DNA from 3 places in the Mesorhizobium sp. M0514 genome. Region 1 is predicted to be linked to each of the others. Evidence: riboswitches for the same ligand, from Rfam matches in the RefSeq annotation. Region 1 holds a riboswitch; each other region holds the start of a gene.

Region 1 (7,670 bases):
GCCGGAATCGGAAAAGCCGAAATACTTGCCGTTCGAAAGATCGAGAACGACGGCTTCGCCATCGAATGATTCGAAAACGATGTCCTTGCTTGCGACCGCGTAGACCCGCTGTTGCATCGCTCTGTCCCCCGTCCCATGCGCCCTGAAGGGATGCGCCGGCTTCACCGTCTGCCCAGCCCTTCCTAAGTGCGTCTAAATCACTCGGCCTATGCTTGGCAAGACAAAGACCCGCGAACACAACGCCTGCGTCGGCGACCGTTGCGGCGAAGTCGACCGGCTCAAGCCTCGATTTCGAGCGCCGACAACGGTTTCGAGCAGCAGGCAAGGATGAAACCGTCATCGATCTCGTGGTCGAGGATGCCGCCATTGTGGCTCATCTCGACTTCGCCGGAGACCTTCTTCACCTTGCAGGTGCCGCACAGGCCGAACTCGCAGGCGGCGGGAATCCGCACGCCCGAGCTGCGCGCGGTCTGCAGCACGGTCTGGCCGGCGACGCAGCCGGCATCGACCTCCGAAAGCGAGAAGCGGATCGGCGTCACGGCTTCGACAGGTGCAGCGATGCCGTCCTCGACCGGGGAGGCAAACGGCGCCGGAATTTCCTCCATCACAGGCGCGGCAAAGCTCTCCTGATGGTATTTCGTCATGTCGAAGCCGGCGGCATCCAGCATGCCGCGCACGGCGCGCATGAACGGATCGGGGCCGCAGCAGAAGATTTCGCGCTCGCGGAAATCCGGAGCCAGCAAGGGCAGCCGGATCGCGTCGATGCGCCCCATATGACCGTACCAGCCCTCGCGGCTGGAACGTTCCTCGATCATGAAGCCGAGCGACAGGCCGGGCATATGGCCGCCGAGCAGTTCGAGTTCCTTGCGGAAGATGATCTCTTCGGCACGCCGCGCGCAGTTGACGAAACCGACATCGGTCCATGGCGCGCAGTCGTTCAGCCAGCGCAGCATCGACATCATCGGCGTCACGCCGGAGCCGGCGGAAATGAACAGGTATTTGGCCGCCGGGTGGCTGTGCAACGAGAAGTCGCCGGCCGGTCCGTAGGCCTTGACATGCGAACCGGGCACCAGATGGTCGAACATCCAGCGCGTGCCGATGCTGCCGGCCTGCGCCTTGACCGTCACCGCGATCGAAAACGGCCGCGATGGCGACGACGACAGCGTATAGGTGCGCATCAGCGGCCCGTCCGGTGTCGGCAGTTCCAGCGTCAGGAACTGGCCCGGCTTGTAGCGGAACCAGGTCTGGTTGTCGGAGCGGAAGGTGAAGGTCTTGACGTCAGGCGCCTCGTCGCTGACGCCGATCACTTCCAGCACCTGCAGCCTATCGTTCCAGGGCGCCATCTGGTCGAGATGGCGATAGAGCCCAAGATCCGTCATCGCATTCATCCTCCGGTCCTTCTTCGCCTGCTCCAGCTCACGCGACGCTGCGCAGCGCCGGCCTGCCACCTTCGGCAAGGCGCGGGCCGATGAAGGCCGCGTACCATTCGACGAACTGGATCACGCCGCCCTCGTGCAGCTCCGAATAGGGGCCGGGCTCATAGGCCGGAGACAGGATGCCGAAGGCGTTTTCCTCGACGATGCGGCGGTCCTGGTCGTTGGTCTCGGTCCAGACATGGGTGAGCTCCTCAAGGTTGTAGTCGACCCCCTCGACCGCATCCTTGTGCACCAGCCACTTGGTCGTCACCGCGGTTTGCGTGGCGCTGATCGGCAGCACCCGGAAGGTGACCGCATGGTCGATCAGTATGTGGTTCCAAGTCGTCGGATAGTGGTAGTGCATCAAGGTGCCGATGCGGTCGGCGGCAACAGTGTCGGACAGGTTCTTCGTCACCGCGCGCTTTCCCGACATCGTGTAGCTGACGGCATCGCGCAGCAGCGGCGCGCGGGTGGCGCGGTATTGCCCGGCCGGATCGATGCGGAACTTGCTCGGCAGGCCCGCCGCCTCGCATTTCGCCCAGTGCGCCAGCATCTCCGGATCGCTGTCGGCGCCCTGCACGCCGGTCACCGTCGGCGCTTCGGGGAATGTCTTGCACAGCTCTGGATGATTGCCGGCGCAGTGATAGCATTCGCGGTTGTTTTCCCAGACCAGCTTCCAGTTGCCCTTCTCGATGATGGTGCTCTCGAAGGCGACCTTGGCTTCATTCAGCCGGTGCGGCTTGAGGTAGGGCTCTATCATGGCGCGCATCGGCGCAAAGTCGGCAGGTTCTTTCGCCAGGCAGATGAAGATGTAGCCGCCGACGCTCTCGCAGGCGACGGGCTTCAGGCCGAACTGGCTCTTGTCGAAACCGTCGGCCATCTGGCGGGCAAACAGCAGCCGGCCGTCAAGCTCGTAGGTCCACTGGTGATAGGGGCAGACAAGCTTTGCCGCCATGCCCTTCTCAGTGTTGCAGACACGGCTGCCGCGATGGCGGCAGGAATTGTGAAAGGCGTTGATGTTGCCCTTCTGGTCGCGGACCAGCACCACCGGATAATCGCCGATCTGCACGGTGATATAGCTGCCGGGCTTCGGCAGTTCGCAATCATGGCCGATGAACAGCCAGTCGCGATACCAGATAAGCTCCATGTCGAGCTTGAAATAGTCCGGGTCGGTGTAGAAGGGCTGTTCCAGCGAAAAGCCTTGCTTGCGGCCGTTCAGGAGCCTCAGCATGTCGTTGCGCGTATCCATAGTTCTGTCCTCGTGGTTTAAGGACTGAACTTGGTGGTGATGGAGGAAGGATCGGACGCAGGCCGGCGCGGCGCCGGACATGCACTATCCACCTCTTGACCGCCCACCGCGATCAGTCGAGTCTATGCATCTCGGGCTGGTTTCCGGGCTCTGGAGTTGTCCTTGCGGACCATCGCGACACCTTCCCAGGCTCTTGCCCAGTGGTCTCCCGTTGCGACTTCAACTCCACCACCGTTGCGGGGGCAGCGCCGGATTCTGACCGGCTTCCCAATTCTCCGCTGCGTCGTCACGAAGCGGCACCTGAGATGCGATCATCTAATCACGGCAGCGATCGCGACGTCGGCATGAAAGCGACATCGTATCCATGCGGCGCGACACGCGCGGCATACGCTCCCCGCCGCCGGTCAAAGAGCTGAGACGTTTCTTGCGACGCCATCATCGCCGTTTCGAATCGCTGCGGATCCAGTTCGATCGGGGGCAAAAAGGGCTCAACGGTATCGAAAAGTTACTATTAGCAATCTCTAATCGAACCGAACGGTTCGTTTCTGTTGACAATGCGTGCAGGACGGTGTGAACGACGGCCCGGAAACCGACACCGGAGCGAACCACTCGGTTCGACATAAGCAACTGAAAACAATACAATAAACAGCCATGAAGGAACTTCCTGGTACAATTTCAAGGTGCAGGAGCGTGGTCCACACGGAACAACTTCGTGATTGGAAACCAGCCTATGGCTTTCCCACATCGGGGCTGTCCGAACGACGCGAATTCCTCCCAAGACACGCCGCTAGACGGACAGACAAACTGGAGTACTAAAAATGAAAAAGATCATCCTCACTGCCGCAGCCGTTTTGGCGATCACCGGCAGCGCCTTCGCCGGTAGCGACAATTACGGTTCCAATGGTGCGAACCAGCCAGCCGTCTCGGTCGACAGCTCGTATACGGCGTCCATTCAGAAGCCGGCGCACGCTGACAAGCAGCCTGTCGTTCAGGGCGCCGACCGCGACCTCTACGGCAATCGCTAATCCCGACCAAAGGAGAGCGGCTAACCCGTCGCTCTCGGGATCCCAAAAATTCAGGAGTGTTTGAAAATGAAAAAGCTCATCCTTGCTGCCGCCGCCGTTTTGGCCATCTCCGGCAGCGCTTTCGCCGGCAGCGACAACTACGGTTCCAACGGCGCCAACTAGCCTGCGATTACGTCGACCGATAGTGGCCATACGGCTTCGGTTGAGAAGTCGGCTCCAGCCGAGGAGGCGCCTGCCCACGGTGCCGACCGTAACCTTTTCGGCCGTTAAAAGCCGGTTCCCAGCACGCGGCGGGCTTATCCGCTGCAGCTGGCGGCATCAGAAAAATTCAGGAGACTAAAATGAAGAAGATCGTTCTTGCCACCGCAGCCCTTCTGGCTGTTTCGAGCGCTGCCTTTGCCGGCAGCGACAATTATGGCTCCAATGGCGCCAACCAGCCGGCCGCTGCCGTCGACACCACCCGCACTTCGTCGACCGGCACCAACTCGGCGGTCTACAAGCTGCTGAACTCGTCGAACGACCAACAGAAGTTCGTTCCTCAGAGCAGCGACAGGGATCGGTTCGGCAACAACTAACAGCCGAAGCTTAAAAAAGAGCGGCGGGCCTGGCCCGCCGCTCTTTTTCATACCTGTACGACGCAGCTATCTCAAGCCGCCTTCACTTCCACCGGCTTGAGCGAGAAGGAGTGCCCATCGGCGTCGAAGATGTGCAGGTCCCCGGCATCCGCGGTCAGTCGCAGCTTTGCCCCGCGCTTGACCTCGACATTGCCGGGCAGCTTGGTCACCAACGGCAGGTCGGCGCGGCCGATATCGACATAGACAAGCTGCACCTCGCCGAGTTGCTCGACATAGTCCACCACGCCCTCGAAAAGATAGTCCGCGCCGGTGGCGGCCGACAGATCCTCCGGCCGCACGCCGAAGCTGACTGCCGCACCCTTTGCTGACGCCGGCGTTGCGATCGGCACCGTTGCCTTGCGGCCGCCGACATGGCTGACGATTGTCGGGTTGCCCGTCCTGTCGATTGTCGCCGGCAGGATGTTCATGGCCGGCGAGCCGATGAACTGGGCAACGAACAGATTGCCGGGCTTCTTGTAGAGGTCCATCGGCGTGCCGACCTGCTCGATATGGCCATCCTTCAGCACGACGATGCGGTCGGCGAGCGTCATCGCTTCGACCTGATCGTGGGTGACGTAGATCATGGTCGTGGCAGGCATCGATTCCTTGAGCTTGGCGATCTCGATGCGGGTCGCGACGCGCAGCGCCGCGTCGAGATTCGACAGCGGCTCGTCGAACAGGAACACTTTCGGATTGCGCACGATGGCGCGACCGATGGCGACACGCTGGCGCTGGCCGCCCGACATCGCCTTGGGCAGGCGGTCGAGATATTTGGTCAGCTGCAGGATTTCGGCGGCCTGCCGCACCCGCTTGTCGATCTCGGCCTTGCTTTCCTTGCCGATCTTCATCGAGAAGGCCATGTTGTCGTAGACGGTCATGTGCGGATAGAGCGCATAGGACTGGAAAACCATGGCGATGCCGCGCTTGGAAGGCGGCACGTCGTTCACCACCTCGCCGGCGATCTTCAGCTCGCCGGAGGTGATCTCCTCAAGCCCGGCGATGGACCGCAGCAAGGTCGACTTGCCGCAACCCGACGGGCCGACGAAGACGATGAACTCGCCCGACTTTATGTCGAGGTCGATGCCGTGGAGAATGTGCAGATTGCCGTATGATTTCTTCACCTGTCTCAGCGTGACGTCGGCCATGATTTCCTCCCAGTGATTTCCCTAGAGAACCTGGATTTCTCAAAAAATCCAGTTTCGTCAAAAACTCAGTCGATGCGCCCGAACCAGGCGCCGTAGCCGCCGAGGCGGATGGAACCTGTGCCGGATTGTCCCGAAAAACCGTGCCCGGCCAAGGGCAGCAGCGCCTGACCACCGAGATCGACCTCGGCCGGCTTGCTGGCCAGATTGAAGACGCAGACGATCTGCTCATTGCCCTCACGGCGGGTGAAGGCGACGGTGTCGCCCTCGCTTTCGATGAACTCGATATCGCCTTTGGCCAGGGCCGGATGCTGGCGGCGGAAACCGAGAAAGCGCCGGTAGTGCTCGAGCAGCGAGGCCGCGTCGCCCTGCTGAACATTGACGGCTTGCGACAAATGCTTGCCCGGCACCGGCAGCCAGGGCTTGGCCGTCGAAAAGCCGGCATTGCTGGCGGTTGCATCCCACACCATCGGCGTGCGGCAGCCGTCGCGGCCCTTGAATTCGGGCCAGAAGCGAATGCCGTAGGGGTCCTGCAGATCCTCGAACTGCAACTCGGCTTCGCCCAGCCCAAGCTCCTCTCCCTGATAGAGGCAGACCGAACCGCGCAGCGACATCAGCAGCGCCGAGATAACCTTCAGATAGGCGGCCGGGTCGGCCTCGTCGGCGGCCCAGCGCGAGGCCGGACGCATCACGTCGTGGTTGGAAAAGGCCCAGCACGACCAGCCGTCGCTGGCGACCTTGCCGAAGGCTTCCAGCACCTGGGGCACCTTGGCGGCGCTGATCTTTTCCGGCGCCAGGAAATCGAAGGAATAGCACATGTGGACGCGTTTGCCGCCGGCGGTGTAGGCGGCGACCACTTCCAGCCCACGCTGCGAATCGCCAACTTCGCCGACCGCGGCGGCCGCCGGATATTCGTCGAGCAGCGCCCGGAACCGTTCGAGGAAGGCAAGGTTTTCCGGCCGGCTCTTGTCGTAGATATGGTCCTGGTAGTTGTAGGGATTGACCGCAGGTGCTGTCTGGTCGTTGCGCTCTTCGGGCGGCAGCGGCGGATTGTTCTCCAGCCCCTGGCTGTGGAAGTAGAAATTGATGGTGTCGAGGCGGAAGCCGTCGACGCCGCGCTCCAGCCAGAAGCGGGTGACGTCGAGCAGCGCGTCCTGGACTTCCAGATTGTGGAAGTTGAGGTCCGGCTGCTCGGACAGGAAATTATGCAGATAATATTGCTGGCGGCTGGTGTCCCACTGCCAGGCCGAGCCGCCGAAGATCGACAGCCAGTTGTTGGGCGGCGTGCCGTCCGGCCTGGCGTCGGCCCAGACATACCAGTCGGCCTTGGGATTGCTACGGCTGGCGCGGCTCTCCTTGAACCATGGATGGTTGTCGGCGGTGTGCGACAGCACCTCGTCGATCATCACCTTGAGGCCGAGGTGATGGGCTTCCGCAACCAGCGCGTCGAAATCGGCGAGCGTCCCGAACATCGGGTCGACGTCGCAATAGTCCGAGACGTCGTAGCCGAAATCCTTCATCGGCGACTTGAAGAAGGGCGAAATCCAGATGGCGTCGACGCCGAGCGAGGCGATGTAGGGCAGCCTGCGGATGATGCCCTTGAGGTCGCCGATGCCGTCGCCATTGGAGTCCTGATAGGAGCGCGGATAGATCTGGTAGATCACCGCGCCCCGCCACCAGTCGCGATCGACGGCGAGATCGGGCTTCGAGGTCGCCTTCAAAGCGGCTTGCATAAGTCTCAACCTCCTTTGACCGAGCCGGCCAGCAGCCCGCGGACGAAATAGCGCTGCAGCGAGAAGAACACGATCAGCGGCACGATAATGGTGACGAAGGCCGATGTCGTCAGGATTTCCCAGTCGCCGCCGCGCGAGCCGAGCAGCGCGTTGAGCTTCGCGGTCAGCACGATCTGGTCCCCTTCGGTACCGAGGAAAACCATTGCCACCAACAAATCGTTCCACACCCACAGGAACTGGAAGATTGCAAAGGACGCCAGCACCGGGAAGGACAGCGGCAGCACGATCTTGACGAAGATTTCGAAATCGCTGGCGCCGTCTATGCGCGCCGATTCCATGATCTCGCGCGGCAGGCCGGCAATATAGCTGCGCAGGAGATAGATGGCGAAGGGCAGGCCGAAGCCGGTATGCGCCAGCCAGATGCCAAGATAGGTTTTCGACGGCACACCGAAGAATATGCCGACGCCGTTGTAGATTTTCAAAAGTGGGATC
Region 2 (7,670 bases), on a different contig from region 1:
AGCCATTACGCTGCTTGGCGACCTTCTCGACTTCAGGCGCCGCGGTGTTGGCGTTGGCGGCCGAATGCAGGGGCGCCGGGACGCTCGCCGCTTTTTCCGCCGCCGGTGCAACCTTGGCCCTGGAGGGCGACTTCAACGCCGAGCTGGTTTCCGGCGCATCGGTCTTCGGCTTGCCGGCGTTGGATGGCGCGACCGGGGCGGCCGCTGCAGGAGCGGCAGGCGCCGGAACAGGCGCTGCAATGATCGCGTCGGGCGCCGCGTGGGCAGCCTTGCTCGCCGCCCTGGCTTCCTTGTCGCGCGTCGCTTTGAGGATCGCCTTTTCGCTCTTCAGCGTCGTCAGGCCAGGCGCCGGCTCCGAGCCGGTTCTGCCGTTTTGCGGTCCCGTGGGAACCGAGGCCCCCTTGCCTGCATCATAAAGATCGATGATTTCGGCCAGCCGCTCAGGCGTCAGATCCTCGAACGTGTCCTTGAAAACCATCACCATCGGCGCGTTGACGCAGGCGCCGAGGCATTCGACCTCCTCCCACGACAGCGTGCCCTTGTCGTTGGTGTGGAACTGGTCGTGATGGATTTTCGAGCGGCACACATCCATCAGCGCTTCCGAGCCGCGCAGCATGCAGGGCGTGGTGCCGCAGACCTGGATATGCGCGCGCGTGCCGACCGGATTGAGCTGGTACTGCGTGTAGAAGGTCGCGACTTCGAGCCCGCGAATGCGCGGCATGCCGAGCATGTCCGAAATCGTCTCGATCGCCGCCTTGGTGACCCAGCCTTCCTGCTCCTGCGCAATCATCAGCAAGGGAATGATCGCCGACTGCTCCCGGCCCTTCGGATATTTCTTGATCCATTGCTTCGCAACCGCCGCATTCGCCCGGTTGAAGGCGAAGGTGGCTGGCTGGACGCTTGCATCTGCGAGACGGCGGACTGACATTTAGCGATCGGGCCCCTGCTCTGCTACGAGAGCTATTGCGGTTTCACATTCTTTCTGATGAGAAAACGGAATGCGTTCGGCAGATCGAGCAACACTCGCAAATCGCTCTGCGGGCAACATGTATTGCCACAGCCCCAGAACAGTTTGCCTTACTTGAGGCGAGATCCATGCCATGACCGCATCAGCGTCGATGTCATCGTCGAACAAGTGCTCGTAAAAAGCGACACCAGCCGCATTCCAAATCTGTTTGTTCGGGTGAACGGCAGCCCATTGGGCGAACCCATGCATTCTACCCAGCTTGTCCATGTCATTGTCGCGGTGGGCAAGGCGCGTCTTGGGTAGCAGGGTAAAAAAGAAGTCATAGATGGAACAGTGCTGAGTCGAGTTGTAAGAAGCCTCGGCGAACTCGACCGGCAGCATGGCTTTTGCCAATTCGCGCCACCGCGGTAGGGCAGCGTCCGCATTCCCTCGAACACCGACCTGAGAGCGCACTGTAGGATTGGCTGCCGCCATCACCGATCAACCTCCCCGAAGACGATATCGAGGGAACCCAACACGGCGGTGACGTCGGCCAGCATATGGCCGCGGCAGAGGAAATCCATGGCTTGCAGATGCGCGAAGCCGGGCGCGCGCAGCTTGCAGCGGTAGGGTTTGTTGGTGCCGTCGGAGACGAGATAGACCCCGAACTCGCCCTTCGGCGCCTCGACGGCGGCATAGACCTCGCCGGCCGGCACGCGATAGCCCTCGGTGTAGAGCTTGAAGTGATGGATCAGCGCTTCCATCGAGCGCTTCATCGCCTGGCGCTTGGGCGGCACCACCTTGCCGTCGAGGTTCGACACGGGCCCGGTGCTTTCCTTGCCGAGCAGAAGGTCGACGCACTGGCGCATGATCTTGGCCGACTGGCGCATTTCTTCCATGCGCACGAGATAACGGTCGTAGCAGTCGCCGTTCTTGCCGATCGGGATGTCGAAATCCATCTCGGAATAGCATTCATAAGGCTGCGACTTGCGCAAATCCCAGGCCGCACCCGAGCCGCGCACCATGACGCCGGAAAAGCCCCAGGCCCAGGCGTCGGCAAGCGACACGATACCGATATCGACATTGCGTTGCTTGAAGATGCGGTTGCCGGTAAGCAGCCTGTCGAGGTCGTCAAGCGACTTCAGGAACGGGTCGATCCACTTGCCGATGTCCTCGACCAGCTTCGCCGGCAGATCCTGGTGCACGCCGCCGGGACGGAAATAGGCCGCATGCATGCGCGAACCGGAAGCGCGCTCATAAAACACCATCAGCTTTTCGCGTTCGACGAAACCCCACAGCGGCGGCGTCAGCGCGCCGATATCCAGCGCCTGCGTCGTCACATTGAGGATGTGCGACATGATGCGGCTGAGCTCGGAATAGAGCACGCGGATCAACTGGCCGCGCTTCGGCACTTCGATGCCGAGCAACCGCTCGGTGGCGAGCGCGAAGGCATGCTCCTGGTTCATCGGAGCGCAATAATCGAGCCGGTCGAGATAGGGCACCGCCTGCAGATAGGTCTTGTGCTCGATCAGCTTTTCGGTGCCGCGATGGAGTAGGCCGATATGCGGATCGACGCGATCCACGACCTCGCCGTCCAGCTCCAGCACAAGACGCAAAACACCGTGCGCCGCAGGGTGCTGCGGTCCGAAGTTGATGTTAAAGTTGCGGACGGAGGTTTCAGCCATTCTGGCGCCTCTGGCGAAGAGTCAGTAGTGAGTAGTGAGTAGTGATCATCAATCTCAATGCCTGCTTCATTCCGCCTGCTTGGCCTGCACCGTTCGGATAAGAGATCTCATCATTTTTCCAATCTCTTCGCATCGCAGCAGCAGCTCAATCTCATTGTCTTTTCGCAGCAGGCCAACCCGACATGCCAGCAGTATGTGTGTCTCCAGTTCCTTCAACGAGCCTTGCGCCATGCGCAAAAATTGAACGAACGACCCTCTGTTCTCCCGACCGTATCCCTCCGCGACGTTCGCTGCGACCGAAACCGCCGATCGGCGCATCTGAGAGGTCATGCCGTAAATCTCATCCCTCGGAAACTCTTTGGTGAAACGGTAGCAATCCTCAGCAAGCGTCATCGCCGATTGCCACACCTTCAAGTCGCGATAAGATTCGATCCGTTGCTCCAAATCTTTTGCTACTGACTACTCACTACTTCCTACTCACTGTTTCGCCTTCTCATCGCCCGGCAGGACGTAATCCGTCCCTTCCCATGGCGAAAGAAAATCGAAATTGCGGAATTCCTGCTTCAGTTCCACAGGCTCGTAGATGACGCGCTTGGCTTCGTCGTCGTAGCGAACCTCGACGAAACCGGTCAGCGGGAAATCCTTGCGCAGGGGATGGCCCTCGAAGCCGTAATCCGTGAGGATGCGGCGCAGGTCCGGATGGCCGGAGAACAGCACGCCATAAAGGTCATAGGCCTCGCGCTCATACCAGTCGGCGCCGGGATAGACAGCGGTGAGCGACGGCACCAGCGTCTCTTCGTCGGCCTGGACCTTGATGCGGATGCGCAAATTCTGCTTCGGCGAAAGCAGATGATAGACGACGTCGAAACGCTTGACGCGCGACGGGTAGTCGGCGCCGCAGATATCGATGATCGAAATGAACTGGCAGCCCGAATCGTCACGCAGGAAGCTTGTCACCTCGATCAGATTGTCTGTAGCAACCGAGATCGTCAGTTCGCCATAGGCCAGCACCGCATCGGACACGCGGCCCGGCAGCTTTTCGCCGAGATAGGTCGACAGTTCGCTCAGAGATGCGGCCATGGTCTTACCGTTCGATCGTGCCGGTGCGGCGGATCTTCTTCTGCAGGAGAAGAATGCCGTAGAGCAGAGCTTCGGCGCTTGGCGGGCAACCGGGCACATAGATGTCGACCGGCACGATGCGGTCGCAGCCGCGCACCACCGAATAGGAATAGTGGTAATAGCCGCCGCCATTGGCGCAGGAACCCATCGAGATGACGTAGCGCGGCTCCGGCATCTGGTCGTAGACCTTGCGCAAAGCCGGGGCCATCTTGTTGGTCAGCGTTCCCGCCACGATCATGATGTCGGACTGGCGCGGCGACGCGCGAGGAGCCACGCCAAACCTTTCAGAATCATAGCGCGGCATCGAGGTGTGGATCATCTCGACGGCACAGCAGGCGAGACCGAAGGTCATGAACATCAGCGAGCCGCTGCGTGCCCAGGTGATCAGCGCCTCGGTCGAGGTGACCAGAAAACCCTTGTCGGCCAGTTCATTGTTGATCTCGAGGAAGAACGGATCGTCGGAACCGACCGGACGTCCGGTATTGGGGTCGATCAGACCTTTGGGCTTCGGCGCGACGAGCGTTCCGGAACTGTCGTTCAATCCCATTCCAGCGCTCCTTTTTTCCATTCATAGGCAAAGCCGATGGTCAGCACCGCCAAAAACACCATCATCGACCAGAAACCGAGCATGCCGATCTTCGAGAACGACACCGCCCACGGAAACAGGAAGGCCACTTCCAGATCGAAGATGATGAACAGGATCGACACGAGGTAGAAGCGGATGTCGAATTTCATCCGGGCATCGTCGAACGAGTTGAACCCGCACTCGTAGGCGGAAAGCTTCTCCGGATCGGGATTGCGATAAGCCACCAGGAACGGCGCGATGATAAGCGCCAGGCCTACAACCGCGGCCACGGCGATGAAGAGGACGATGGGCAGGTATGAACTGAGGAGTACGTTCATGCTCGGCTTTCCGTTGGCGGCCAATCCACTTTGATTACAGCAACCAACCCTAATGCGGAAGCGCGACAGTTTAACCGCTGAACCGTTTTAGGTGCCTTTGCTGCAACGCGGCGAGGGTTAGCGCACGGCTTTCAGCGAAGCAAGTCAAACCTTGTTCAAAAGACAGTGCTGGACGGCAGGCCGGGAAAAACTGGTCCGATCTCCTCCTGTTTGATTTCCTTCACCTTTCACTCCACTTTTGTCTCCTGACACATCTCCCGCCATTTGCCTGCTAGCATGACCGGAATCGCCGGCTAAATTCGGGAAAATGGTTCGAGGCAAGACACTTTGACGAAGGACAAAATCTCACTCCCCACGGCCAGGCGCATCGGGCTCGCCGCGCAAGGATTTCTCGATCCCCGCCCGGTCGGCACGCCCGATCGCCGCCACCTCGCCCGCGTGCTGTCGCGCACCGGCCTGCTGCAGATCGATTCCGTCAGCGCCGTGGTGCGCGCCCACTATATGCCGCTCTATTCGCGCCTTGGCCCCTACCCGCTCACCCTGCTCGACAATGCCGCAATCACCCGCAAGCGCACCGTGTTCGAGTACTGGGCGCATGAGGCCTCGTTCCTGCCGGTCGAGACCTACCCGTTGATGCGCTGGCGCATGCAGCGCGCCGAGCAGGGCGACGAAATGTATCTGGGGCTGGCCAAATGGGGCCGCGAACACGCCGCCTATATTGAAGACATCTACCGCGCGGTCGCCGAGCGCGGCCCGATTGCCGCTTCGGCACTGGAGGGCCAGAAAGGTTCGGGCGGCTGGTGGGGCTGGAGCCACGCCAAGCACGCCTTCGAATGGCTCTTCTGGGCCGGACGCATCACCACGGCGCACCGCCGTGGCTTCGAGCGCTTCTACGACCTGCCCGAGCGCGTGCTGCCGCAGGCGATCCTCGACCTGCCGGTGCCGGCGGCCGAGGACGCGCACCGCGAATTGCTGCGCATTTCCGCCCGCGCCCACGGCATCGCGACGTCGGGTGACCTGCGCGATTATTTCCGCTTGTCGCCAGCCGACATGAAGGGCCGGTTGGAGGAACTGGTCGAGATGGGCGAGTTGCTGCCGGTAAACGTCGAAGGCTGGGACAAGCCGGCTTACCTCTATAAGGACGCCCGTCTGCCGCGAAAGATCGACGCCCGCGCGCTACTGGCGCCCTTCGATCCGGTGGTCTTCGAGCGCTCGCGCACCGAGCGCCTGTTCGATTTCCACTACCGCATCGAGATCTACACCCCGGCCGACAAGCGGCAATATGGCTACTACGTGCTGCCCTTCCTGCTCGGCGACCGGATCGTCGCCCGCGTCGATCTGAAGGCCGACCGGCCTGCGAGTGTCTTACGCGTCCACGCCGCCTATGCCGAAGCAGGCGCACCGCCTGAGACCACCGCACAGCTTTTCGAGGAACTAAAGCAGATGCAGGGCTGGCTTGGCCTTGAGCGCATCGAAGTGACGCCGGCCGGCAATCTGGGGAAACCCCTGGCCGACATCGCCATGTCGTAGCAGCGCGTTGACACAACTCCCCGCAACGGCCTAAATCCGCTCCAGACGGTCCCCTGCCCGCAACGGCAAGGGCCAAGAGGGAATGCGGTGCGGGACAAAATCCCAAATCCGCGGCTGTCCCCGCAACTGTAAGCGAAGAGCCAAGGCCGAATGCCACTGGGTAACACCGGGAAGGCGGCTAACCAAGGCGATGACCCGCGAGCCAGGAGACCTGCCGTCTGAGACAAAGTATCCGATCGCCTGGCGGGTTTCCGGGCAAGGAGCACGGTTTTTGGACCAGAACAGCAGTTTTTCGGCTGGCACAGCGGATGTTTCGTCTGCCGATAGCGACGCGTTGGCCGGCGTGACCGTCATCGTCTGCGCCTCATGCCGCGATGAAACCGGCTCAGACGCTCACCCCCGCGCCGGCGAACTGCTGGCCGACGACACGCGCCTCGCCGCTGCCGGCGATATCCGGGTCCGCACCGCCGAATGCCTCGGCAATTGCAAGCGCCGGCTGAGCGCTGCCATCCTGCGTGACGGCTGCTGGAGCTATGTCTTCGGCGATCTGACCGCAACCAGCGGCGCCGACCTCGTCACCGGCGCAAAGCTCTTCGCGACCTCGACCGACGGCCTCATCCCGTGGCGCGGCCGGCCCGATAGCCTCAAGCGCGGCCTCGTTGCCCGCATCCCACCCCTCGATATGCTGAAGGACTGACGATGAACGCTTCAAACCCGGCCGGCAATCTCTCCCGTGTTCCCTGCACCGTCGTCACCGGCTTTCTCGGCGCCGGCAAGACGACGCTGGTCCGCCATCTCCTGGAAAACGCCGGGGGCAAGCGCATCGCCATCATCGTCAACGAGTTCGGCGACATCGGCATCGACGGCGAAATCCTGAAAGGCTGCGGCATCGACACCTGCCCCGAGGAAAACATCGTCGAACTCGCCAATGGCTGCATCTGCTGTACAGTCGCCGACGATTTCGTGCCCGCGCTCGACAAGATCCTCGCACTGACGCCGAAGGTCGACCACATCCTGATCGAGACCTCGGGCCTGGCTCTGCCCAAGCCGCTGGTCCAGGCATTCCAGTGGCCGAGTGTGAAAAGCCGGGTAACCGTCGACGGCGTCATCGCCGTGGTCGACGGCCCGGCGCTGGCGGAGGGACGCGTTGCCAACGATATGGACGCCCTGCAGGCTCAGCGCGCTCAGGACGAAACGCTCGACCATGACGATCCGGTCGAAGAAGTCTTCGAGGACCAGATCGCCTGCGCCGACCTGATCATCCTGTCGAAGAGCGATTTGATGGACGCCCCCGGTTCGGCCCGCGCCAACGCCATCATCAATGAGCATTCCGCTCGCGCGGTAAAAATCGTGCCGACCGCGCATGGCAAGGTCGATCCCTCGGTGCTGCTTGGCCTCGGTCTCGCCGTCGAGGACGACATCGAGAACCGCAAGTCCCACCATGACGGCGCTTTCGACCACGAGCATGACGATTTCGACACCTTCAT
Region 3 (7,670 bases), on a different contig from region 1:
GCGAGGTATTCATGGCTAGGCAGTTCGTGTTCTCTTCCGAATCGGTGGGCGCGGGGCACCCGGATAAGTTGGCCGACAACATCTCGGATGCCATCCTCGATGCCATCCTCCGCACAGATCCCAAGGCGCGCGTCGCCTGTGAAGCGTTGGTAAAATCAGGGATAGTCGTTCTGGCTGGCGAGATCACCAGCGATGCCCAGGTGGATTACAGCCAAGTTGCGCGCGATACGATTCTCGACATTGGGTACGACGACGAGGCTGTCGGCTTTGACGGCCGGCGTTGCTCCGTCGTTCATGCCCTCACCGAGCAGTCGCCCGACATCAGCCAAGGCGTTGACGAGGGAAGAGGGCAAGACCTCCAGCAGGGAGCGGGAGATCAGGGCCTCATGTTCGGCTACGCATGCCGCGAAACCGATACCCTGATGCCTTTGCCGATCCAGCTCGCTCATCGCTTGACGAAACGGCAGGCGTATGTCCGGAAGGCACAACAGCTTGGCTGGTTGCGTCCTGACATGAAATCCCAAGTCTCAGTGCGCTATGAGGGGTTGCGCCCGGTCGCCCTGGATACCATCGTCGTGTCGACGCAACATGACGAGCAGGTCTCGCAAGAGACTGTCCGCGAGGGCGTCATTGAGGAAATCATAAAGCCTGTCCTGCCGACCCACCTGGAGACGGAAGGCATCAGAATTCTGGTCAACCCGACGGGGCGGTTCGTAGTCGGCGGGCCGCGCGGCGACTGCGGTCTCACTGGACGCAAGATCATCGTCGATTCCTATGGCGGGATGGGTCGTCATGGCGGCGGCGCCTTCTCGGGCAAGGACCCGTCCAAGGTTGACCGCTCGGCTGCCTATGCAGCCCGCTATGTCGCAAAGAACATCGTCGCTAGCGGACTTGCGGACGTGTGCGAGGTGCAGCTTGCTTACGCAATCGGCGTGGCCAGTCCGGTTTCCGTCATGGTCAACACGTTCGGGACAGCCAGGGTTGAGGAAAGCAGGATCGAGCGCCTCATTCTTGAGTTGTTCGATCTCAGACCGAAAGGCATTATCAAGATGCTTGATCTCTTACGCCCTATATACCGTAATACAGCGACCTATGGCCATTTCGGCCGTGAAGAGCCTGATTTCACCTGGGAGAAGACAGACAGGGCGGACGAATTGCGTCGCGAGGCAGGACTCGCCGCCCCGTGAGAGCCGCCGGCGAACGGATTGGCAAGCGGAAAGCCCATTTCCACCGGGCAGACCCGCGCCTGGCAGGCGTGGCGAGAAGCCGGCTCGGGTTTTTTGGCGGAGACATTGATGCCGGATTATGACGTGCTTTGCATCGGCAATGCCATTGTCGACATCATCGCCCAGTGCGACGAGGCATTCCTCGAGATCAACGGCATCATCAAGGGCGCGATGAACCTGATCGACACGCGCCGCGCCGAACTGCTCTACAGCCGCATGGGCCCGGCGATCGAGGCCTCCGGCGGCAGTGCCGGCAACACGGCGGCCGGCGTAGCCAGCTTCGGCGGCCGCGCCGCCTTCTTCGGCAAGGTCTCCAACGATGCGCTGGGCGAAATCTATGCGCACGATATCCATGCACAGGGTGTCGCCTTCGACACCAGGCCGCTCGAGGGACAGCCGCCGACGGCGCGCTCTATGATCTTCGTCACGCCCGACGGCGAGCGCTCGATGAACACCTATCTCGGCGCCTGCGTCGAGCTTGGCCCTGAGGATGTCGAGGCCGACAAGGCATCCGGCGCCAAGGTTACCTATTTCGAGGGCTATTTGTGGGATCCGCCGCGCGCCAAGGAGGCGATCCGGCAGACGGCGAAGCTCGCACACGAGGCCGGACGCGAAGTGTCGATGACGTTGTCGGATTCGTTCTGCGTCGACCGCTACCGGGACGAGTTCCTCGAGCTGATGCGCTCGGGCACTGTCGACATCGTCTTTGCCAACAGCCACGAGATCAAGTCGCTCTACCAGACAAAATCCTTCGACGAGGCGCTGGCTCAGATCCGCAAGGACTGCAAGATTGCCGCCGTCACCCGTTCCGAAAAAGGCTCGGTGATCGTGCGCGGCGACGAGACCGTGGTCATCGAGGCGACCGCCATCAAGGAGTTGGTCGACACCACCGGCGCCGGCGACCTCTACGCCGCCGGTTTCCTGCATGGCTACACGCAGGGCCGCAACCTCAAGACCTGCGGCGACCTTGGCTCGCTGGCGGCCGGCCTGGTGATCCAGCAGATCGGCCCAAGGCCAAGGCAGAATTTGCGCCGCGAGGCGGAAGGGGCTGGGTTGCTGTAGATGCGCGGGCAACTAACCAGCCGCCCTACTGACGCGATGACCGCAGTGGCGGAACTGTGTCAAAGCTCGCTGATAGCGACAGCCATTCGCTTCGGAGAACTGACCCATGCTGCTGCCGTGAAGCTCGCTGGAGGAGCGGTGCAAGGCGTGCTTGCCATGACGGCATTCACCGTCATCCAGATCGTCACCAGCATTTTCCAGAAGCTCAGCTTGGGGAAGGCCAGTAAGGTTCCTGAGGTAACGGAGAACTCTCGGCGTCCGTCGGACTTGACTTGCGATCACGTCCCACGATGCCGAATGCGGGCAGCAGACTGAATATTTCACAATGCTAGACAAAGGCGTAAAACGCGACCATATAACGACATAAACATTTCATTATGCGTCATTGACAAAGAGCGGGTTGCTGTGATTGTCTGCTGTTGTGGTTCTCGCGTACGGTGCTGCCGCAGCGGAGCTAAGAGGGAAGCCGGTGCGATGCCGGCGCTGCCCCCGCAACTGTTAGCGGCGTAGCCGATCCACTCATGTCACTGAGGCGAATACCCTCGGGAAGACGGGTAGAGGCTATGACCCCGCGAGCCAGGAGACCTGCCACGCCGAATTACGTCCACGGGCGGGGTGTCTCGGTGGCCGCTGCAACCGGCGTGCCGGCCTGCTAGCGCCTTCCTTGTCACCGACGCCCCCAACCATCGGGGTATGACATGACTGTCTCTCAGCAAATTCCTGTAGCAACGCTCGGCGTGCCGCGCTTCGGTCGTCGGCGAGAACTGAAATTCGCCCTCGAAAGCTACTGGTCCGGAACATCGTCCGCTGGCGACCTTCTTGCGACGTCGAAGGCGCTCCGTGCCGCTAGCTGGGAAGAGCAGCGCGATCGCGGCGTGTCGAAAATCCCGTCGAACGACTTCTCGCTTTACGACCATGTGCTCGACACCGCAGCCATGGTCGGGGCCATTCCATCCCGGTACGGCTGGAATAGCGGCGAGGTCCCACTTGACATCTACTTCGCAATGGCGCGCGGCAACCAGGGTCAGACGGAGGATTGTGGACACGCTGGTCACCAGGAGGAGGCTCGTGGACCTGGTGTAACCGCGATGGAAATGACCAAGTGGTTTGACACCAACTACCACTACATTGTGCCGGAACTCGATGATGATCAGACGTTCGCCCTCTCGTCATCGAAGCCGGTCGATTACTTCCTCGAGGCTAAAGCTCTCGGCATTCACACACGCCCAGTCATCCTTGGACCCATCACCTTCCTCAAGCTGGCGAAATCGCGTGCCGAAGGGTTCGGTCCCATCGCGCTCCTACCGCGGCTGCTGCCCGTTTACGAGCAAGTCCTGCAGAGGCTGAAGCTGTCGGGAGCCGACTGGGTGCAGATCGATGAGCCAGCGCTTGTCCTCGATCTGAACCCGAACGAACGAGCTGCGTTCGAATTCGCCTATGGCCAGCTGTCGAAAGCCGCGCCCGAGCTGAAGATCATGCTGGCTACGTATTTCGGGTCGCTGGGAGACAATCTCGAAACCGCGGTTTCTCTGCCCCTGGCCGGCCTGCATATTGATCTCGTGCGCGCTCCCGAGCAGCTGGAAACGGTGGGTCGGCTCGCTCCGAAGGATCTGGTGCTCTCGCTCGGCTTGATCGATGGCCGCAACGTCTGGCGTGCGAACCTGCCCGCCATTCTCGACCGCATCAAACCGATCGTCGCCGGCTGGCCCTTGGACCGCGTCGAGATTGCGCCTTCTTGCTCGATGCTGCATGTGCCGATTGACCTGCGCATGGAGACGGAACTCGAGGCGGACATCAGGTCGTGGCTCGCCTTCGCGGCCCAGAAGACCGACGAGCTGGTCTTGCTGGCCCGGGCCCTTTCCAAAGGCAGGGATGCGGTGGCAGCCGCGTTGAAAGCTTCTGCCGAGGCTGCCGCCACTCGCTTGACGTCCACGAAGATCCATGACCCGCTTGTTGAGGGGCGGATCGCCAGCATTGACCATAGCATGAAACGACGAGAGAGCGCTTTTGGCGAGCGCTCCAGAGTCCAGGCCGGCACGCTCGGGCTGCCGCCGTTCCCGACGACGACAATCGGGTCCTTCCCGCAGACGCCGCAGGTACGCCGCGCGCGGTCCGCTCATGCGAAGGGCCAGCTCAGTTATGTCGACTACGAGATTTTCCTGAAGAAGGAGATCGAGTCAGCAATTCGTTGGCAGGAAGAGATCGGGCTGGACGTGCTGGTGCACGGTGAGTTCGAACGAAACGATATGGTACAGCATTTCGGCGAGCAGCTGTCCGGCTTCGCCTTCACTCAGCATGCCTGGGTGCAAAGCTATGGGTCGCGCTACGTGCGTCCCCCCATCATCTTCGGGGACGTATCGAGGCGCAATCCGATGACGGTGCGCTGGTGGCAATTCGCCCAGTCGCTTACGGAAAAGCCTGTGAAGGGAATGCTCACAGGCCCAGTGACCATTCTCAACTGGTCCTTTGTTCGAGACGACGTACCCCGCTCCGAAGCCTGCCGCCAGATCGCGCTCGCCATCCGCGACGAAGTGACGGATCTCGAAAGGTCCGGCGCAAGGATGATCCAGATCGATGAGGCCGCGTTTCGCGAAGGATTGCCACTGCGCCAATCTGACTGGAAAGCCTATCTCGACTGGGCTGTCGAATGCTTCCGGATCGCTTCAACGGGTGTAAAGGACGCGACTCGAATCCATACCCACATGTGCTATTCGGAGTTCAACGAGATCATCGACGCGATCGCTGGAATGGATGCGGATGTCATTTCGATTGAGACGTCGCGCTCCAAGATGGAACTGCTGGACGCCTTCACGAGCTCCAAATATCCGAACGAGATCGGTCCCGGCGTCTATGACATTCACTCACCACGTGTGCCGGAGGTCTGCGAGATTTCGGACCTAATCATGCTTGCCCGCGAGCGACTGTCCGACGGCCAACTGTGGGTAAACCCGGACTGTGGCCTCAAAACACGGAAATGGGAGGAGGTCCGCCCTGCCCTCATGAACATGGTCGCTGCAGCGCGCGCGCTCCGGGAGAAAGTGGCCTGAGGCTTCTCCTTCCTCACCGTGTGGTGAGCTACCGGCTGGCTCCTGTCGGCCGTGAACATGCCAAACCGGCACACTCTTGGAAATGAGCCACTCGGCGCAAATGTGCAATTTCCCTACGGCACGTGTCTTAATCCCGCAGAAATATAAATGTGGCACTACGCTATAATATCGGTTCCTTGGGGACATACAGGCCCCGCGCCTCGAACAAATCGGACACGCGTCGTTTCTCGAAGTAGACTGCTTGGCGCGTTCGCTCAGGCAGCGACAATATATGGTGCTGCGTCTGTCCGCCCCCCAGTTGATCGCGCAGACTACGGGCGAGGTGGCAGGGTTCGGGTATCGCTAGACTAGCGTCCCGCCAATTCGGAGATGGACGTCGCAATTCGTGTCGCCAAGTAAAAATCGCCAATCATTTTCGATTGCGAGTCCGCAGCCAGTTGGCCCTTATTTTCCTGAGATCTGCGTTACAGGCCGGGGCGTTGTCGCCGTTTCTGAGGGTAAGATGGGATAGGCGACGTCAGGTGCCTCTCCGGTCAGCGAGTTGAGGAAGGCAACAAGCAGGTCAACTTCTTCGTCCGCCAGTACTACGCCGAGCTGGGTGGTCCCCATAATGGCGACGGCCTGTTTCAGATCCCAAACCTTGCCCGAATGAAAGTATGGCGCGGTGAGTGCAACGTTGCGCAGCGGCGCCACGCGGAAGACATAGGAATCGTCGGCTGCATTGGTGACCTCAAATCGGCCCTTGTCTTTGTCCGGCAGGACTTCGGCGCTGGGCCGTTCCACGAGGCCGAATGGGTAATAGGCTTGCCCACCAACGTTGATGCCGGCATGGCAGGACGAGCAGCCTTTGTCCATGAAAAGCACCAGGCCCTGTTTCTGTTCGGAAGTCATGGCAACCTCATCACCATTCAGGAAGCTGTCGAACGGGGCAGGTGTGACCAGTGTCGCCTCGAAGGCTTCGATCGCCTTGGCGAAGTTGTCGAAGGTGACCCGATCGGCTTCAGCCGGAAAAGCTGCATCGAACCACTCGACATATTGCGGCATGGACTTGAGAGTGGCGATGAGTTGGCCCGGTGTATTGGCCATTTCGATCCCGGCTTGGACCGGTCCCTTCGCCTGAGCCTTCAGGTCTTCGGCACGACCATCCCAGAACTGGGCGATGTTGAAGACAGCGTTCAGTACAGTCGGCGCGTTGCGCTGTCCCTTCTGCCAACCATGGCCAATCGAGGTTTCGTGATTGTCGTCGCCGCCGGTGGCCAGGTTGTGGCATGAATTGCACGACAAGACGCCTGACGCCGAGACGCGTGGATCGAAGAACAGTGCCTTGCCGAGAGTGATCTTTTCCGGGGTGATCGGGTTGTTGGCGACTGTCGGCGTGGTGGATGGCAAAGCCGTGAAGGTGGCCAATGCCGTATCTCTGAGGTCGGTGGGGATCGAATCCGCAGCAAAGGCGGTGGGTGCCAGCAAGGTGACAGCCATCGTACTGAATAGGATTTTCATAATTGGTCTTCCTGCGTCGTCCACGCAGCCATTATGCGATCTGCGGCTCATGAACGCCCTGAGCTAGATCAGCTTGAGGGAGAGGACGGGGTCTCACACCTGTTTTCGCAGCTGAGCTGGGACCCTCTTGGAAGTGATCGCTCTTCTCGATTGGACTTCAGGGAGGAGGAGTATCCCTGGTTGGCAACCGGTTTTATGCATCAAAGCACGCCCTGAGGGCGGCTTCGTAGATTCGGTCACTGCGATCTTCCAGCCAAGGTTGAGAAAGTCGACAGCATCCGCAAGACTGGCAATCTCTTGCACGATGTGCGCTGCACGCCTTGCGAAAAGTGAGCTTCTGAAACGTCAGGGTTCATTCGTTCCTCCTGACCTGCTGATTGCGTGAATCGGCCTTGTCGACACCCGCCGACTGCACATTGTGATGTCACCAGCGATGGCGGTTTCAATACCTAAGCAGCGACGGTCTATGCGACAGTATGGAGGTCGTAGCGGAATAGCCGTTCTGCCTTCATCGATCGTCACACCGGCATATAGCTCCGCTTCTACGAACATCCCATCACGCGAGGATGGCGCGGCGCTTGAGCAGGTCCACCCGCTGCAACTGCCTCACACCTTGATCCACAGATCCTAGGCGATGACCATGTTGTCGTCATCATTTGACGGGCGCGGGGCATTGGCTCATAAGCGAGCCACCGCAAACTGTGCGGTTGCCAGGGCGTAATGAAGTGAATTGGAATGATCTTCGGTTTGGGAAACACGCACGTCCGACGCAGCTTGCGTTGACAGAGGCGGTTTTAGGCGCAATAGCGCCTCCGCTGGCCTATTTTGTGGAGTT

The links. Region 1 has a riboswitch for cobalamin ahead of NKI61_RS10320 (aromatic ring-hydroxylating oxygenase subunit alpha). Riboswitches for the same ligand answer to the same signal wherever they lie in the genome.
Region 2: linked by a shared signal. The riboswitch ahead of NKI61_RS26760 (DUF1636 family protein) and the one ahead of NKI61_RS10320 (aromatic ring-hydroxylating oxygenase subunit alpha) in region 1 are both predicted to bind cobalamin.
Region 3: linked by a shared signal. The riboswitch ahead of metE (5-methyltetrahydropteroyltriglutamate--homocysteine S-methyltransferase) and the one ahead of NKI61_RS10320 (aromatic ring-hydroxylating oxygenase subunit alpha) in region 1 are both predicted to bind cobalamin.

Annotation. Positions count from the first base shown of each region.
Region 1 covers NZ_JAMYQZ010000018.1:49,639-57,308, forward strand. The annotation lists gene NKI61_RS10310 (PqqD family protein) at 1-117, opposite strand, end outside; gene NKI61_RS10315 (FAD-binding oxidoreductase) at 279-1,379, opposite strand; gene NKI61_RS10320 (aromatic ring-hydroxylating oxygenase subunit alpha) at 1,417-2,664, opposite strand; cobalamin riboswitch at 2,782-2,983, opposite strand; gene NKI61_RS10325 (DUF680 domain-containing protein) at 3,483-3,689, shown strand; partial or broken gene NKI61_RS10330 (DUF680 domain-containing protein) at 3,756-3,959, shown strand; gene NKI61_RS10335 (DUF680 domain-containing protein) at 4,031-4,264, shown strand; gene NKI61_RS10340 (ABC transporter ATP-binding protein) at 4,336-5,448, opposite strand; gene bglA (beta-galactosidase BglA) at 5,514-7,178, opposite strand; gene NKI61_RS10350 (carbohydrate ABC transporter permease) at 7,184-7,670, opposite strand, start outside.
Region 2 covers NZ_JAMYQZ010000088.1:15,303-22,972, forward strand. The annotation lists gene NKI61_RS26720 (NADH-quinone oxidoreductase subunit E) at 1-928, opposite strand, end outside; gene NKI61_RS26725 (DUF7674 family protein) at 929-1,441, opposite strand; gene NKI61_RS26730 (NADH-quinone oxidoreductase subunit D) at 1,441-2,631, opposite strand; gene NKI61_RS26735 (four helix bundle protein) at 2,698-3,075, opposite strand; gene NKI61_RS26740 (NADH-quinone oxidoreductase subunit C) at 3,109-3,711, opposite strand; gene NKI61_RS26745 (NuoB/complex I 20 kDa subunit family protein) at 3,716-4,297, opposite strand; gene NKI61_RS26750 (NADH-quinone oxidoreductase subunit A) at 4,288-4,653, opposite strand; gene NKI61_RS26755 (winged helix-turn-helix domain-containing protein) at 4,981-6,183, shown strand; cobalamin riboswitch at 6,213-6,416, shown strand; gene NKI61_RS26760 (DUF1636 family protein) at 6,455-6,880, shown strand; gene cobW (cobalamin biosynthesis protein CobW) at 6,883-7,670, shown strand, end outside.
Region 3 covers NZ_JAMYQZ010000041.1:36,729-44,398, reverse strand. The annotation lists gene metK (methionine adenosyltransferase) at 12-1,187, shown strand; gene NKI61_RS18115 (adenosine kinase) at 1,296-2,288, shown strand; cobalamin riboswitch at 2,694-2,895, shown strand; gene metE (5-methyltetrahydropteroyltriglutamate--homocysteine S-methyltransferase) at 2,987-5,335, shown strand; gene NKI61_RS18105 (cytochrome-c peroxidase) at 5,780-6,835, opposite strand.